2 regions of the Pseudoalteromonas sp. JB197 genome follow, and region 1 is predicted to be linked to the other one. Evidence: predicted binding sites of a transcription regulator. Region 1 holds the regulator's gene; the other holds the start of a gene.
What was found. Region 1 encodes sigma-54, which starts transcription at its own class of promoters, with help from an activator protein. Its sites were predicted from a motif close to GTTGGCACGNNNNTNGNNT; they were not measured.
Positions count from the first base shown of each region.

Region 2: CIK86_RS09220 (flagellar hook-length control protein FliK) is a predicted target of sigma-54. The motif match lies at 4,287-4,305, and genes of this name have one in related genera.

Region 1 is NZ_NRGZ01000001.1:163,671-171,759, forward strand. Features, by position in the region: gene tnpB (IS66 family insertion sequence element accessory protein TnpB) at 1-93, opposite strand, end outside; gene CIK86_RS00730 (hypothetical protein) at 90-431, opposite strand; partial or broken gene CIK86_RS00735 (mechanosensitive ion channel family protein) at 515-829, shown strand; gene mgtE (magnesium transporter) at 917-2,284, opposite strand; gene CIK86_RS00745 (HPr family phosphocarrier protein) at 2,432-2,704, opposite strand; gene rapZ (RNase adapter RapZ) at 2,748-3,593, opposite strand; gene ptsN (PTS IIA-like nitrogen regulatory protein PtsN) at 3,615-4,067, opposite strand; gene hpf (ribosome hibernation promoting factor) at 4,072-4,359, opposite strand; gene CIK86_RS00765 (RNA polymerase factor sigma-54) at 4,386-5,879, opposite strand; gene lptB (LPS export ABC transporter ATP-binding protein) at 5,949-6,674, opposite strand; gene lptA (lipopolysaccharide transport periplasmic protein LptA) at 6,671-7,216, opposite strand; gene lptC (LPS export ABC transporter periplasmic protein LptC) at 7,206-7,763, opposite strand; gene kdsC (3-deoxy-manno-octulosonate-8-phosphatase KdsC) at 7,760-8,089, opposite strand, start outside.
Region 2 is NZ_NRGZ01000001.1:1,940,568-1,948,656, reverse strand. Features, by position in the region: gene fliF (flagellar basal-body MS-ring/collar protein FliF) at 1-589, shown strand, start outside; gene fliG (flagellar motor switch protein FliG) at 582-1,622, shown strand; gene fliH (flagellar assembly protein FliH) at 1,626-2,441, shown strand; gene fliI (flagellar protein export ATPase FliI) at 2,460-3,794, shown strand; gene fliJ (flagellar export protein FliJ) at 3,794-4,246, shown strand; gene CIK86_RS09220 (flagellar hook-length control protein FliK) at 4,374-6,107, shown strand; gene fliL (flagellar basal body-associated protein FliL) at 6,165-6,692, shown strand; gene fliM (flagellar motor switch protein FliM) at 6,702-7,793, shown strand; gene fliN (flagellar motor switch protein FliN) at 7,814-8,089, shown strand, end outside.

The sequences.
Region 1 (8,089 bases):
TTCCACCAACGCCGCCAGACCATTAATTGATTTTCGAAAATCAACGGCATCGACACATAAATAGACGGTGGGTACATCAACGAACATCCTCATACCGTTAGCCCTTTAATAATGGCAACGATATCGGCCGTCGCTAAATCGATAGGAAACGTGAGTTGGCCGGTTAGCGTATCAAACTGCAGCGTATTTTGACGAGTTTGCGCGCAGACTTCAGTAGTTTGTTTTACCTGGACAAAACGTGATGATGTAAGGCACTGCGTGTGCACTGGCAAGGTGGAATTAGGCTGGTCTTTTGCCAGTAAAGCACGTTGTTTATAATAAGTCGTAATAGCGACATTATGGTGTTGGCAGAATTCAATATTAGTACCACTAAACGTACTGCGTTGCAGCAAAAGCTGCTGCCACTGTGCGCTTGTTCTGTAAGTTTTCATCACCTGCTCCGAATTTATCATTGAGCAGGTATTTTTAGATAATCAGAACATCGATGCTAGGTGTGGTTCGCTAGACGCTTACATTTGAGTTTGTAATACGCCAAGATGAAACGGCCGTATACGCCGAGAGTTTTGGCGACAGTAGTATTAATTTATTATTGTGGTTTTGGATTAAATACCCTGGTGAGCCAGACTTTATGACAGTACGCCACAAAGGTGTTGTGGCAGTACAGCAAGCACTAAATGAGGCTGATATTCGTATTCCATTCCCAATACGTAGTTTAGATTTTGGGGTTAAAGATGGCGAAAACCTCGATGCAATAATAAGTAATAAAGTAAATACACAATCGTCAAAGCAAGAAGGAGCTGATGGCTCTACAATCAATAAAGAAGACTAGATAACCTGAACGCTGGTTAAATTATATTGCGTAAAAGTTACTTTTAACCAGCGCGCATTTACACAGTAATGTGCGCTGGTTTATTTATTAAACCAGCAACCAAGTTGCGGTGCCTAAAAAGGCAAATATACCTACTATATCGGTTACTGTAGTGAGTATTACACTGCCAGCAAGTGCAGGGTCTATTTTCATACGTTTAAGTATTATAGGAATACACGCACCCGCCACACCCGCAACAACTAAGTTCATAAACATTGCAAACGCCAGTACCGCGCCAAGCATTAAGTCCCATTGCCATAGGGCTATAACACTGGCAATTAAAACAGCCCATAAAATACCGTTTAATGCACCAATGGCGAGCTCTTTTATCATTACAAAACGTTGGTTAGTTTGGTTAATATGACCCACTGCTATACCACGAATAACCAAGGTTAATGACTGGCTACCGGCCACCCCACCCATTGAGGGGACAATGCCGTTAAGCACGGCTAAAATAGGCAGTATTGCTAAAGTGCCTTCAAAAAAGCTGGCAACAAAAGCGGCTGCCAGAGCCGTTAATAAGTTAACACCTAGCCAAACAGAGCGTTTTTTTGAGCTTTTTAAAACCGGTGCAAAGGTATCTTCTTCATCATCAAGACCCGCTAAACCTAATAAGTGATGCTCTGCGTCTTCACGAATTACATCAACAATGTCATCGATAGTAACACGGCCAAGTAGCTGGGCGTTGTCGTCAACTACTGGGGCTGATATCCAGTTATGACGTTCAAATAACTGCGCCACTTCGCTTTCATCCATCGAAATAGGAATAGACTCACAGTCTTCATCCATTAGGTCGTGAACAATTTTTTCGGGCGAATTGGTTAGTAAGGTACTTAACGATAAAGCGCCTAAAAAACAGTTATGCTTATCGACAACGTAAAGGTCGTCGGTACCCTCAGGGAGTTCGCCGCGCAGACGAATGTAACGCAGTACCACATCTAGGGTTACATCAGGGCGAATGGTTACTGTATCTGTGTTCATCAGCGCGCCAGCAGAGCGTTCCTGATAGGAGAGTGCTTGCGTAGCACGTTCTCTATCTTGAATGTCCATGGCGCTAACCACGTCTTTATAAACCGTGTCAGGCAGGCTTCGCAGTACTTCACCTAAGTCATCGTGGCCCATGTCTTCAGTGGCAGCAGCAATGTGCTTAGGTTCCATTTGGGCAATAATGCCTAAACGTACATCTTCAGAGAGTTCTTCAAGGACATCACCTTGTACATCTGGATCAACTAATTGCCAGAGCAGGCGACGAACTTTATGTGGTGATGATTCTAGTAAAAGTGCGGTATCACAAGGAGCTGTTTTTGCCAGCATACGCCTAACTTGAACAAACTGACCACTATTGAGTGACTTGGTCACTTGTTGTAATTGTTGTAATTGTTGTAGTGGGTAGTCTTGTTCGAAAGTTTCGGGCATTGGCGTCCTTAATTTATTTTTATAACGTTAGGGAAGAAGTTAGTCATTAACTTCGTTCAGTTTATCTTACTTTTTTTAGCCAAACTAGCTTAAGGTTTCACTAACCCTATATTTTAGCTCGTTTACTTGGTTTAAATAAAGTGCCTACTATTCTTGTTCGTTAAAGCGCTGCGCTATTAATTGGCCAACGGCATGTAAAGCATGCTCTGCATCGGGTCCTTCGCACACTACTTTTACTTCTTTACCTTGGCTGCTTTCTAGTAACATTAAAGCCAGTACACTATCGCCAGCGGCTTCTTTTTCATCTTGAAATAAGGTAATAGATGCGTCAAATTGTACCGCTAATTGTGCTAATACGGTAGCGGCTCTAGCATGCAGACCAAGTTTGTTTTTTATTAAAAACGTATTTTCTAAGCGCATAAGATACTCTACTTAAGCTGAACAGATGATTATTTAAATTGAATTATTTTTCTTGCTCGCGATGGCGAATTTTTACATTAGGGTGAGACATAGCAAAGCTTTCACCAATTGTTTGCGCTAAATAAACTGAGCGGTGCTGACCACCAGTACAACCAATAGCAATGGTTAAATAACTGCGATTATTACGCTCTAGGTGTGGTAACCACGTTTGTACAAAGGTTTGAATTTGCCAAGTGAATTTTTGCACAATACTATGACTAGCTAAATAATCTTTTACTGGTTGATCTAATCCAGTTAAAGGCTTGAGCTCCGGTTCCCAGTGTGGGTTTGGTAAAAAACGCGCATCAAAAACATAATCAGCACCTTTGGGAATACCATGCTTAAAGCCAAACGACTCAAAGGTAATGATAAGCTGTTTGTCTTTTTTACCGAGTATGGTTTCACGCATAGATTCAGCAAGTTGATGCACACTTAAATCGGTTGTATCAATGACATGATCAGCCCGCGTTACGAGTACATCGAGTAATTCTTTTTCCTTTTTTATTGCTAAATCTAGCGGTAGCGAATCAATCGAAAGCGGGTGCAAACGACGTGTTTCTGAATAACGGCGGATTAACGTTTGATCGTCGCTATCTAAATAAAATAACGTTGGTTTAGCAAAGTCGGGCAAGTACTCAAGAATATCGTTAAACTGCTGCTGATCTTTAGGCAGGTTACGCACGTCTATACTAACGGCTATTTTATCGTAGTTATCAGAGACACTGCGCACTAATGAAGGCAGCAAATTTACCGGAATATTATCTACACAATAGTAACCTAAATCTTCTACAACACGTAAAGCAACTGACTTACCAGAACCTGATCGGCCACTTATAATAATTAATTCCATTTACCACCCCTTTATTAGTAACTAGGATTGATCCAAAATAACTTGGTATAACGCTTCATCAGACTTTGCCGCACGCAATTGCTTACAAAACTCTTTATCGTTTAGTTTATCAGCTATTGTGGCTAGTGTTTTCAAGTGCTGCTGGTTATCGCCATCGGGCACTATAAGCGCAACAAAAATATCAACTGGACGATTATCAATTGCATCAAAATTAATAGCGGTTTCGCTTATTAAAATTAAGGCAAGAGGCTCTTGTGCCCCGCTCATACGGCCATGTGGAATTGCTATTCCTCGGCCAATACCGGTACTACCTAACTTTTCTCTTGCCAATAAAGCAGTGAGAATATCTTGCTGAGGTAAATACGGCATTTTTTTATGCGCGAGTTCACTGATGAATTCTAAAATTCTTTTTTTACTATTAAAAAGGACCACAGCTTTGCTGCAGTCCAGGCATATAAGTGAGCTTAATTTCATAGTGTTAGTGTCGAGCAAACTTCTCTTTGTGTTTAATTACTTGACGATCGAGTTTGTCAATCAACGAGTCAATGGCAGCGTACATATCTTGGTGTTCGGTCGATGCAAATAGCTCAGCGCCACTTACAAAAATTGTTGCTTCAGCTTTTTGACTTAATTTTTCTACATCGAGAATAACATGCACATTAGTTATGTGATCTGAGTGTCTTTGCAGCTTTGCAAATTTATTATTTACATAGTCTCTTAATGAGTCTGTAATGTCTACATGACGACCAGTTAAGTTTAGTTGCATCAGCATTTTCCTCTTTGTTGTACGTCTTAAATCAAGCTTTTACGTTGATTCGACGGGGGAATAGCCAGAGATTCGCGATATTTTGCAATTGTCCGTCTAGCTACTTTAATTCCTTGCTCAGCCAATATATCTGCAATCTTGCTATCACTCAATGGTTTGGCTAAGTTTTCTGCAGCTATCAACTTTTTAATCAGGGCACGTATGGCAGTTGATGAACATTCGCCACCATTTTCGGTGCTTACATGGCTTGAAAAAAAGTACTTAAGCTCAAAAATGCCACGTGGAGTGTGCATATATTTTTGCGTAGTGACCCGTGAAATAGTCGACTCGTGCATTTCAACTATTTCGGCAACATCGTTTAATACCATAGGTTTCATGGCTTCTGGGCCATGTTCAAAAAACGCTTGTTGCTGCTTAACAATACAATTAGTTACTTTCAGGAGTGTTTCGTTTCTACTTTCGAGGCTTTTAATAAACCATTTAGCTTCTTGTAAGTGCGAGCGAATAAATTGGCTGTCACCGCTGGATTTTACTGTACGAGACATAGCCGCATATTGGCTGTTAACACGTATTTTTGGCATGCTATCTGGGTTTAGCTCTACCACCCAGCGGCCTTTTATTTTTTTAACAGACACGTCAGGTATAACGTATTCAGACTCTTCTCTGACAATAGTATCCGCAGGCTTAGGGTTAAGCGTATGAATAAGTGTCATTATTTCTTTAAGCTCTTCTTCTTTGAGCTTAGTTTTTTTCATTAACGTACGATAGTCGCGAGCAGCGAGTAAATCGATATGATCAGTTAACACCATTTTTGTTTCGTTAATATAAGGGGTGTCTTTATCAAATTGATTTAATTGAATGCATAAGCATTCTTGCAAGCTGCGAGCTGCAATACCAACAGGATCAAATAATTGAATGCGCTTTAGCACTGCTTCTATTTCATCTAGTTCTACTTCGTGTTCGTCATCACTTTCTTGATTAAAGCTTGCTAAAAGGTCTTCGCAACTGATAGTTAAAATACCAGAGTCATCTACGGCTTCAACAATAGCTATGGCAATAGCTTCGTCTATAGGACTAAAAGGAGTGAGCTGTAATTGCCACATTAAGTACTCATGCAGGGTTTCGGCTGATGCACCTTGATAAATAGATTCATCTTCAGGCATTGGCCCTGATGAAGAGGCAGGCGCTGCGCTCATATATTCATCCCATGATACATCCATGGCCATATCGTCGCTTATGGTGTCTTTGTTTAGTGCTTCACCGCTATCTTGCTCATACTCGCTTGGGGTGTCGTCAGCAGAGGCGCTAACAGTAATGTCATCTGCTTTTTGCTCGTTTTTACCTGCTGATTCTTCCGTGTAATCTTGTTCATCAACTTCAAGTAATGGGTTGCTATCAAGTGCTTCTTGTATTTCTTGCTGGAGATCCAAGGTACTAAGCTGCAATAAGCGAATAGCCTGTTGCAGTTGCGGAGTCATTGTAAGTTGCTGGCCCATGCGCAGCTGTAATGATTGCCTCATTTATCTCTAACAATCCTTATAAATTGATATGATTAATCTTAGCAGATGCTTATAGTAATAACATAAATATTACAGTTTGAACTGCTCGCCTAAATAAACATCACGTACTGTTTTATCGTTTAATACAAATTCAGGAGTACCAGATGCAATTAGCTCCCCATGAGAAACAATGTAGGCTTTTTCACAAACATCAAGGGTTTCCCTTACATTGTGGTCGGTAATTAGCACGCCAATACCACGATTTTTAAGGTGTTCTATAATTTTTTTAATATCGAGTACTGAAATAGGATCCACGCCAGCAAAGGGCTCATCAAGCAATATAAATTTAGGATCTGCAGCTAAAGCACGTGCTATTTCTACGCGGCGACGTTCACCACCAGATAGCGCCATACCTAAGCTGTCGCGAATATGTTGCAGGCTAAATTCGTCCAATAAACTATTTAGGGTTTCTTCCCTGGCTTGTTTATTTAGTTGCTTACGCGTTTCTAAAATAGCCATTAAATTTTGATACACAGTGAGCTTTCTAAAAATAGAAGATTCTTGTGGTAAATAACCAATACCTAAACGAGCACGGCTGTGCATAGGAAGTAAGGTAATATCGTTATCATCAATTAATATTTTACCTTTGTCGCTAGGTACTAAGCCTACAATCATGTAAAAGGTAGTGGTTTTACCTGCGCCATTTGGGCCAAGTAAACCAACAATGCTGCCAGCTTTTACTTCAAGTCCTACATTTTTAACAACTTCACGGCCTTTATAGCTTTTTGCTAATAGCTCTGCTTTTAATGTACTCATGGCTGACCTTTATTGAGTTTTTGTTCTTTTTTTGCGTCTATAGGCACTAAAATAGTGTGTACCCGATCAGTTGAGTTTTCATCTTTTTCAGCACTTATAAGCTGTTGCTCTATATCGTAGGTGATGCTTTTAGCCGTAATTTTTTGCCCAGCTTGAGAAATGTTTGCATCTCCTACTAGGGTTAAAAAACGTTTCGCTACATCGTAACGTACTTCGTTAGCGCTGGCGCTCATGACAGTACCATCTGCTTGCTTTTCTTCAAAATATGCAGGACTGCCCGTGGCAATTAATAGTTGTTTATTATCGCCAAGTTCGTCGCGCTTATGTACTTCTAAACGATCGGCGGTGATACGACGATTACCGTGAATTATCTCGACGTTTTTCTCAAAAATACCAACGTTTTCTTTTAGTTGGCCTTCTTGGCGGTCAGCACTAATAGAAATTTGATTAGCTAATGGGGAAGTACTTTGCTCTGCCGCATTACTATTAAATACAAGTATAAGCGATGGAATAATAAGTATTTTTGCAAGGTTATTGGTCATAATATAGTGTTCGCGTATGGTTAATTAGTTTTATCACCTCGGTTGTTAAATTGGCTTCAAGGCCTTTACCGGTGATCTTTAAATTCGGTCCAGTTATAATAACGGGTTGTTCGCTGTGCATAGTGAGTAGCTTTATATCTACTTGAATATTGTCGGCGGTGATTTTGTCTATCATTGCACCATCAATTAAGTTTTGGGCAGTTACATTACCCTCTAAAATTAATTGTCTTTCATCGTAAAGTGTTGCTTCATCAGCATTTATACGCCACGTTTTTTGTCTATCGTCGTACAATATAAAAGTAGGTTTTTCGAATAAGGTAAATCCTAGCTGCTCGTAAAGCTCCGTTTTAACCGCAGTTACTTTATGGCTAATTTCACCGTTTTCGTCAAAAGCTGTTTGTTTTAGCTCAATGGCGGTGTAATCGGGTTTAGCTATCACTTCTGCGTCGGCTTTAACAACCGCATTTATCTGAGTAAAATAAGGGTACCAAAGCCAAACCATACAGCTGATGAATAAAACGCTTAAGACTATGCGCGCTATATTCATGAACTAGTGCCTTGGCTGGTTAATGGTTTATTGTTTTCAAGCATAAGTAAGTCGGTCAGCTCTCTTACTGCACCAAAACCACCCGGCATTTGCGTAGTGTAATGTGCTAAGCGTTTAATTAGTGGGTGCGCATCGTTTACTGCGACTGCAAAGCCAACTAACTCCATAACAGGCATATCTGGGCCGTCATCACCAATATAAGCAATTTGCTCATCGCTTAAATTAAGCTTGTTTTTAAGCTCTTGGTAGGCAATAAGCTTGTTTTCTTGACCTTGATAAATATGCTGTACGGTTAAGCTGGTCATGCGTTGTTGTACTATTTGCGA
Region 2 (8,089 bases), 1.8 Mb from region 1:
GCAAACCGGAACTATTCGCAGAATTAGTGTATCGGTAGCGGTTGACTATTTACCAAAAGTGGGCGAAAACGGGGAAGCTACTATGGTTCCACGCTCGGTAGAGGCACTGTCAAATATTAGACGTTTATTACAAGGCGGTGTTGGTTTTGATATACAACGTGGCGATGCCTTAGAAGTAGTTACAGTTCCTTTTGTACGTGAAGCAACAGACCTAGACTTTGAACTACCGTTGTGGGAACAAGACTGGTTTATGAAAATAGTACGCTTGGTACTAGCAGCATTAGTTATTATTGTATTGATAATGGCCGTAGTTAAACCTATGCTAAAGCGTCTAATTTACCCAGACAGCACGCTTGATGAGTACGATGAAGATGCTCTTAGTTCAGGGGTTGATATTGGCGATAATAGCTTAGATATGTTAAATAAAGATTTTGATTCTGCTTCAATAGGCTTTTCAAGTGATGGTACATTGCAGCTTCCCGATTTACATGGTGACGAAGATTTACTTAAGGCCGTACGTGCTCTTGTAGCTAATGAACCAGAACTATCATCACAAGTAGTGAAAGCGTGGTTAACAGAAGATGACTGATCAAAACCAAAAACAACTCCCAGCAGCATTTGATGTTGATAAGCTTGATGGTGTCGATAAAGCCGCTATTCTATTGTTGAGCTTAACAGAGGAAGATGCAGCGCAAATACTCAAACATTTAGAGCCTAAGCAGGTGCAAAAAGTGGGTATGGCGATGGCTGGATTAGAGGATTTATCGCAAGCTAAAATAAGCGCGGTTCATAATCTATTTATAGAGCAAATACAAAGCTTTAGTACAATTGGCTTTCAATCAGAAGACTTTATTAAAAAAGCGCTTACCGCTGCGTTAGGTGAAGATAAAGCCGCCAGTCTGATTGACCAAATAGTAATGGGTTCGGGTGCTAAAGGGCTTGATTCGTTAAAATGGATGGACTCGAAGCAGGTAGCTAATATTATTCGTAATGAGCACCCGCAAATTCAAACCATTGTATTGTCGTATTTAGAGCCTGAGCAATCTGCCGAAATATTGGCGCAGTTCCCTGAAAAAGTGCGCCTAGATTTAACTATGCGTATAGCTAACCTTGAAGAAGTGCAGCCTGCTGCATTGCAAGAGCTTAACGAAATTATGGAAAAACAGTTTGCTGGCCAAGCAGGTGCGCAAGCAGCAAAAATGGGCGGCTTAAAAGCGGCTGCCGATATTATGAACTACCTAGATACCAACGTAGAAGGGCAGTTAATGGACTCTATTCGTGAGCATGACGAAGAGATGTCGCAACAAATTCAAGATCTTATGTTTGTGTTTGAAAACTTAATGGACGTAGATGACCGTGGTATTCAAGCAATTTTACGCGAAGTACAACAAGACGTACTAATGAAAGCGATTAAAGGCACAGACGATGCACTTAAAGAAAAAATACTCGGTAATATGTCTAAACGTGCTGCAGAAATGCTAGCCGATGATTTAGAGGCAATGGCGCCGGTGCGTATTAGTGAAGTAGAGTCTGCGCAAAAAGAGATACTCTCTACTGCGCGTCGCTTATCTGACTCGGGTGAAATACAACTCGGCGGTGGCGGTGGCGAGGAGTTTTTATAAACCATGACTAAACCGTCAATGCACAAAGGGCGTCCGCTGCACGCAGATGAAGCCGATGAGCTTTTAAAGCATTGGGATATTCCTGATGTAGCACCAGATAAGCAAAGTTTTGGTAATCGTTCAACCGCTTACGGTACACCGCTTGCGGAGCTGTATAGAAAAGAAATGGCTGAAGAATCACCAATAGAAGAGCCGCAAGAGCCTGAGTTACCTGCGCTCACTATGGCTGAACTTGAGCGCATTAGACAAGATGCGTTTGAAGAAGGTGTAAAGCAAGGACACGAGCAAGGCTACATAGACGGTTTTGATAAAGGTGTTACCGAAGGTAAAGAAGCGGGCTACAAAGAAGGCCTAGAGCTGGGCAAAACTCAGGGCCATGAAGATGTAAAACCACTAATAGAAGAGCAGTTAACGAGTCTGCGTAGTATTTTAGAGGGATTAACCGCGCCACTGGGTAAAGTGGATGAGCATGCTGAAAAGCAATTAGTGCAATTAGCGGTTATGCTTGCAGAGGCCATTATTTATCAAGAAGTAAAAACCTCTCCCGATGTTATTTTACACACCCTTAAACACAGTATTGATGCCCTTAATACTGAGCAAGAAAAAGTACGTATTCATTTACACCCCGAAGATTTAGAGTTAATAAAGCAAAGTTATGGCGAGCAAACAGTGACAGATAATAACTGGCAGTTAATTGCAGAACCAACGTTAGAGCGAGGCGGCTGCGAAGTTAAAACGGCGCAATCATCGCTTGATATGACACTTAAAACGCGTGTCAAAGAAACATTGGATAGTTTTTTGCATAACAGTAGTATCTAACTATTTTATTGGTCTGTTATGTCTGCTTTAGATGTCTCATTAAGCGAACGCTTATCTCAATACAAACAGCATATTAAACCGCCAACACTTGCTGTAGCGGGTATTTTAACGCGAGTAGTTGGCCTTACCCTTGAGGCCAAAGGCTTACGTGCGCCTGTAGGTAGCCAGTGTAAAATAGAAACCATGAACGGCTTTGTTGATGCCGAAATAGTTGGTTTTAACGACCAAACATTATATTTAATGCCAAACGATCATATATCGGGGGTGCTTCCTGGTGCTCGAGTGATCCCACAACTTAACGACACAGGTTTACCTGTAGGCATGAGTTTGCTGGGCCGCGTAGTTGATGGCTTAGGCCGCCCTCTTGATGGTTTAGGTAAAATTAATGCCGAGCACTATCTTAAATTTGCCCAAAAACCGATAAACCCCCTTTCAAGACGACCCATAAGCCAGCCAATGGATGTAGGCGTGCGTGCTATAAACTCAGTAATAACAGTAGGACAAGGCCAACGAATGGGCTTGTTTGCAGGCTCGGGTGTAGGTAAGTCGGTACTGCTTGGTATGATGACACGTGGCAGTGAAGCCGATGTTATTGTGGTGGGGCTGGTGGGTGAACGTGGCCGTGAAGTAAAAGAATTTATTGAAGAAATACTTGGTGTAGAGGGGCGAAAACGCTCGGTGGTTGTAGCAGCACCGGCAGATTCTTCACCATTAATGCGTTTAAAAGGCTGCGAAAGTGCGGTGACTATTGCTGAGTACTTTCGCGATCAGGGATTAAACGTTTTGTTATTGCTCGATTCGGTAACGCGTTATGCCATGGCGCAGCGTGAAATAGCACTTGCGGTAGGCGAGCCACCGGCGACTAAAGGCTACCCGCCTTCGGTGTTTGCAAAGCTGCCTGCGCTGGTGGAGCGTGCCGGTAACGGCGGAGAAGGACAAGGCTCTATTACAGCCTTTTTTACTGTACTAAGTGAAGGCGATGATATGCAAGACCCCATTGCCGATGCAGCGCGCGCTATACTCGACGGCCATATTGTACTTTCGCGGGAGCTGGCCGACAGCGGTCATTATCCGGCAATTGATATAGAAAAATCGATTTCGCGAGTGATGCCACAAGTGGTATCTGAGACGCATATGCAACAAGCGCGAGTGCTTAAGCAGGTGTATTCTATGTACCAGCAAAATAAAGACATGATCACCTTAGGTGCGTATCAAAAAGGGACAGATCAAATGCTTGATCAAGCCATTAATATGATGCCAAGAGTAAATGCCTTTTTACAGCAAGGTATGCGCGATGTAATTAGTTACGACGATGGCCTGCAAGGGCTGGCGCAGTTATTAGGGCAAGCATAATGGCTAAAAACAAACTGCATTTATTATTAAAAATTGAAAACGATAAAGAAGAAACACTACGGATGAGCTATTTGCAGGCGAATCAAAATTTACAAGCAAACCAGCAAAAGCTCCAAGGTTTAAATGACTTTAGATTGGAATACACCCAGCAATTACACATTAAAGGACAGTCGGGTTTATCAAGTGCCGGGTTTAGTCAATTTCATGCATTTATTGCCAAAATAGAAGAAGCAATTCGCCAACAAGCCAATACCGTTAATACCGCAAAACAAGTGGTGAGTCAGCGTAAAACACTGTGGTTAAAGCAGCAAATTAAGGCTAAAGCAGTCGCTAAACTAATCGAAAAACAACAGTTGAAGGCTAATGTGCTGGTGGCTAAAAATGAGCAAAAAATGTTGGATGAGTTTTCTGCTAATCAATTTTTTCAACGTCATAATAGCAACCGAGCTTAAAGTAAAAGTGCGATTGTTCTTTTGAATGAACACTAACAAATTAGGCACGTTAATTGCTTTATTGTTAGGTGGTGTATAATTTTAGGCATTATGAGGTGGCTTGTTGCCGCTTTATATTAGGTGATTTATGGCGATTAATAATATTTCAGTGTTAACAGTATCAGAGCAAGAGGTTTTCTCAAGTAAACAAACGAGTGACGCCTCGAGCTCCAGTGAAAACGCGAGTGCTGGCTTTTTTAACCAGTTGGAAGATGCTAATAAAGCCGTTTACAATAATAGCAACAAAACTAAAACACAAAATACAGATGAAGAAAATACTATTGCTACACAGCCTAAACAGGCAGAAGTGTCGGATGATGCGATATCGGGTGATAGTATGTTAGCGCAAATAAATGCAGCCCATACAATGGATACTACGGTTAAAAAAAATGCAAGCGTTAAGGCTGAGGTGCTAGATGAAGATGCCAAGCAATTAAAAGCGAAGCCAGATGATCAACTTGCTCCTATTGTTATAGCGCCGCATAGTTTAGCTGTAAATGAAACAGTAGCTAAAACCACGGTTGATGTTGATAATGATGTGTTAGACAGTTCCGCTGTGAACTCTCAGGCGAAAGATGAGAAGTTAATACCACTGAGCAAAAACATAGTAGCCGTTAATAAAGCGGGTGTAACCGTACATACTCAGTCAGTAGATGCTGCAGTGATTAGTTTGCTAAGTAAAGACAGCGAAGCAATTAAATCAGATCCGTTACTTGCTAAACTTACACCCGAGCAGCATGAGCAATTAACTACGCAGCTGCAGGCAAGTAGCAAAGACAACCTAGCAACGTTAAAACAAATGCTAACCGAATATGTTGTAGAGAGTGATAAAGCAAACGCGGCAGACACAGTCAAGCAGGCTTTAAATTCACAAATAAGTGCATTAACCAGACCAGAGAAACAAGCACTATTGAGTCAGTTAAATAGCTATATTAAAAATGAGCAACCTCAAGGTGAGCAGTTAGCAAGTATTAAGCAAACTATCGTTGATTTATCTACATCAATAGACTCTAAAGTGCATTTAATAGCAAATGACAAAGCTAATCTTGGTTTAAGTAACACAGCTAATATAAATACACCAAAAAGTGAAAATAATAATCAGTTAGAAAAAGTAGTAATTAGTGGAATTAGTGATAAAGAAGCCGTTAAACAAGATATATCGCTAAAAGAACCCGTGCGCAGCAATAGCGCTGAGCCATTACCACCAAGGGTAACACAGCTGTTTACGCAAATTACTAATACGATTAATAAGCTACCCACTCGTGGTTTAAACCATAATGAAAGTTTAGGGTATGAGCAAGCTATTATAGATACACAGGCATTGCAAACAGGGCAGTTACAAAGCACAACACAAGCTAAACAAGTAAGCTTTGATCCAGGTGTTATGCAAGCACTTAACATTATTAAAAGTGATGCGGCAAAAATGCTGCAAGAGCGAGTGAGCTCTATGCTAAGTATAAATAATAAAGTAGCGGAAATTCGCCTCGATCCACCAGAAATGGGCAGTATGCAAATTCGCATCAGAAGTGATGCAGAGCAAGCACAAATAAACTTTGTAGTACAAAATCAGCAAGCAAAAGAAGCGCTAGAACAAACATTACCGCGCTTACGCGAAATGCTTGCCCAGCAAGGCATTGATTTAGGCGAAAGTACTGTTTCTTATGGAGAGTCTGGAGGGCAAGGAGCAGAGCAAAATGAAGAAAATGCTAATTCTCGCTTGGCCAATAATGAAGTGAGTATTGATGAAAACGACGAGCTAGTTAATACACAAATATCAAGTTCTAGACAACAAACGTCATCATCAATAGATTACTATGCCTAAGTACTGCTATTATGAGAACTAAAACAAGCAAGTACCTTGTCTAATAAAGGAAATGTCATGGCTGAAGAGGCTAATTTAGAAATAGAAGATGCGAGTAAAAGAAAAAAGAAGCTGGTAATAATAATTGCCGCTGTATTGCTCGTGGTCGGTGCTGTTGCTGGGTATTTTTTTCTTATGGGCTCTGATAAGTCAGCAGAAGGTTTAAGTGATGGTCATGCATCTACTGAAGAAGCGAGCGCAGTTAATGGTTCGTTGGCTAAAGTAGGCAGTGCTTTATATGTGGCTATGCCAAGACCTTTTATATTTAATGTACCTGGTTCTAGCCGTGATAGAATTGTACAAATTAGTGTTCAGTTATTAGTACGTGGTGCAATAAACGAAGAAATAGCGAAAAAGCACATTCCTCTTATAGAAGGTAAGCTACTAAGTGTATTTTCTACTACAAGTGCTGATGAATTAAGTACTAGTGCCGGTAAGGAAACCTTACGTTTTGCTGCGCTTGAAAAAGTACAGGTTGCATTGATGGATGTTGAGGGTAGTAAAGTAATTGAGCGGGTATTGTTTACCGGCTTTGTAATGCAATAAGGGGCTAGTGTGAGCGATTTATTATCCCAAGACGAAATTGATGCGCTATTACATGGTGTTGATGAGGTCGAAGAGGAAGATATACACGGAGGCGATGATGGCGATGGAGGGACACTTCAGTATGACTTTTCCTCGCAAGATCGAATCGTACGTGGTCGTATGCCGACGCTGGAAATTGTTAACGAACGCTTTGCTCGGCATATGCGAATTAGCTTATTTAACATGATGCGCCACACCGCAGAGGTGTCTATAAACGGTGTGCAAATGATTAAATTTGGCGAGTATGTGCATACCTTATTTGTGCCGACGAGTTTAAATATGGTGCGTTTTAGACCATTAAAAGGCACCGGCCTTATTACTATGGAAGCACGCTTAGTATTTATTTTGGTTGATAACTTTTTTGGTGGTGATGGCCGTTATCATGCAAAAATAGAAGGCCGAGAATTTACCCCAACTGAGCGACGCATTGTGCAAATGTTACTAAAAATAATCTTTGAAGATTATAAAGAAGCATGGGCGCCGGTAATGGATGTATCGTTTGAATACCTCGACTCAGAAGTAAATCCAGCCATGGCTAACATTGTAAGCCCAACCGAAGTGGTGGTTATTAGCTCTTTTCATATTGAATTAGATGGTGGCGGAGGGGACTTTCATATTGCTTTACCTTATTCTATGTTGGAGCCAATAAGGGAGCTGCTTGATGCGGGCGTACAATCGGATACCGAAGACACCGATTTACGCTGGAGTAGGGCTCTTCGCGATGAGATAATGGATGTAGAGGTTGAGCTATCTACTCAGTTACTGGAAGTAGATTTAACTCTGAAGCAGATAATGGAACTTAAAACAGGTGATATTATTCCGGTAGAAATGCCTGAGCATATTACGGTGTTTGTTGAAGAGTTACCGACATTTAGAGCTAAAATGGGCCGCTCACGCGATAGTGTTGCGCTGCAAATTAGTGAAAAAATTAAACGGCCTGATTCCGTTAAATCTGAACTGCACGTATTTACCAAAGGTGGTAAGAAAATTGATTCAGATGCTGAATTAGCAGAACTAGAAGAGGATTTACACCTTTCAGACGGTGTAAGGTTAGACTGGTAATTTATTAAAAGGTTAAACGTATGAGCGATGATCAAGACACTATGGACGAGTGGGCAGCAGCCTTGGCAGAAGCTGAGGGTACTGACGAAAGTGGCCAAGCCAAAGTAACAGAACTCGATGAGTTAAGTGATACTAGGCATGAAATCAGCGGCGAAGAAAAACGCAAACTTGATTCTATTTTAGATATACCTGTGACTATTTCTATGGAAGTAGGGCGCTCTAAAATTAACATTCGTAATTTATTACAATTAAATCAAGGCTCAGTGGTAGAGCTTGACCGAGTTGCGGGTGAACCG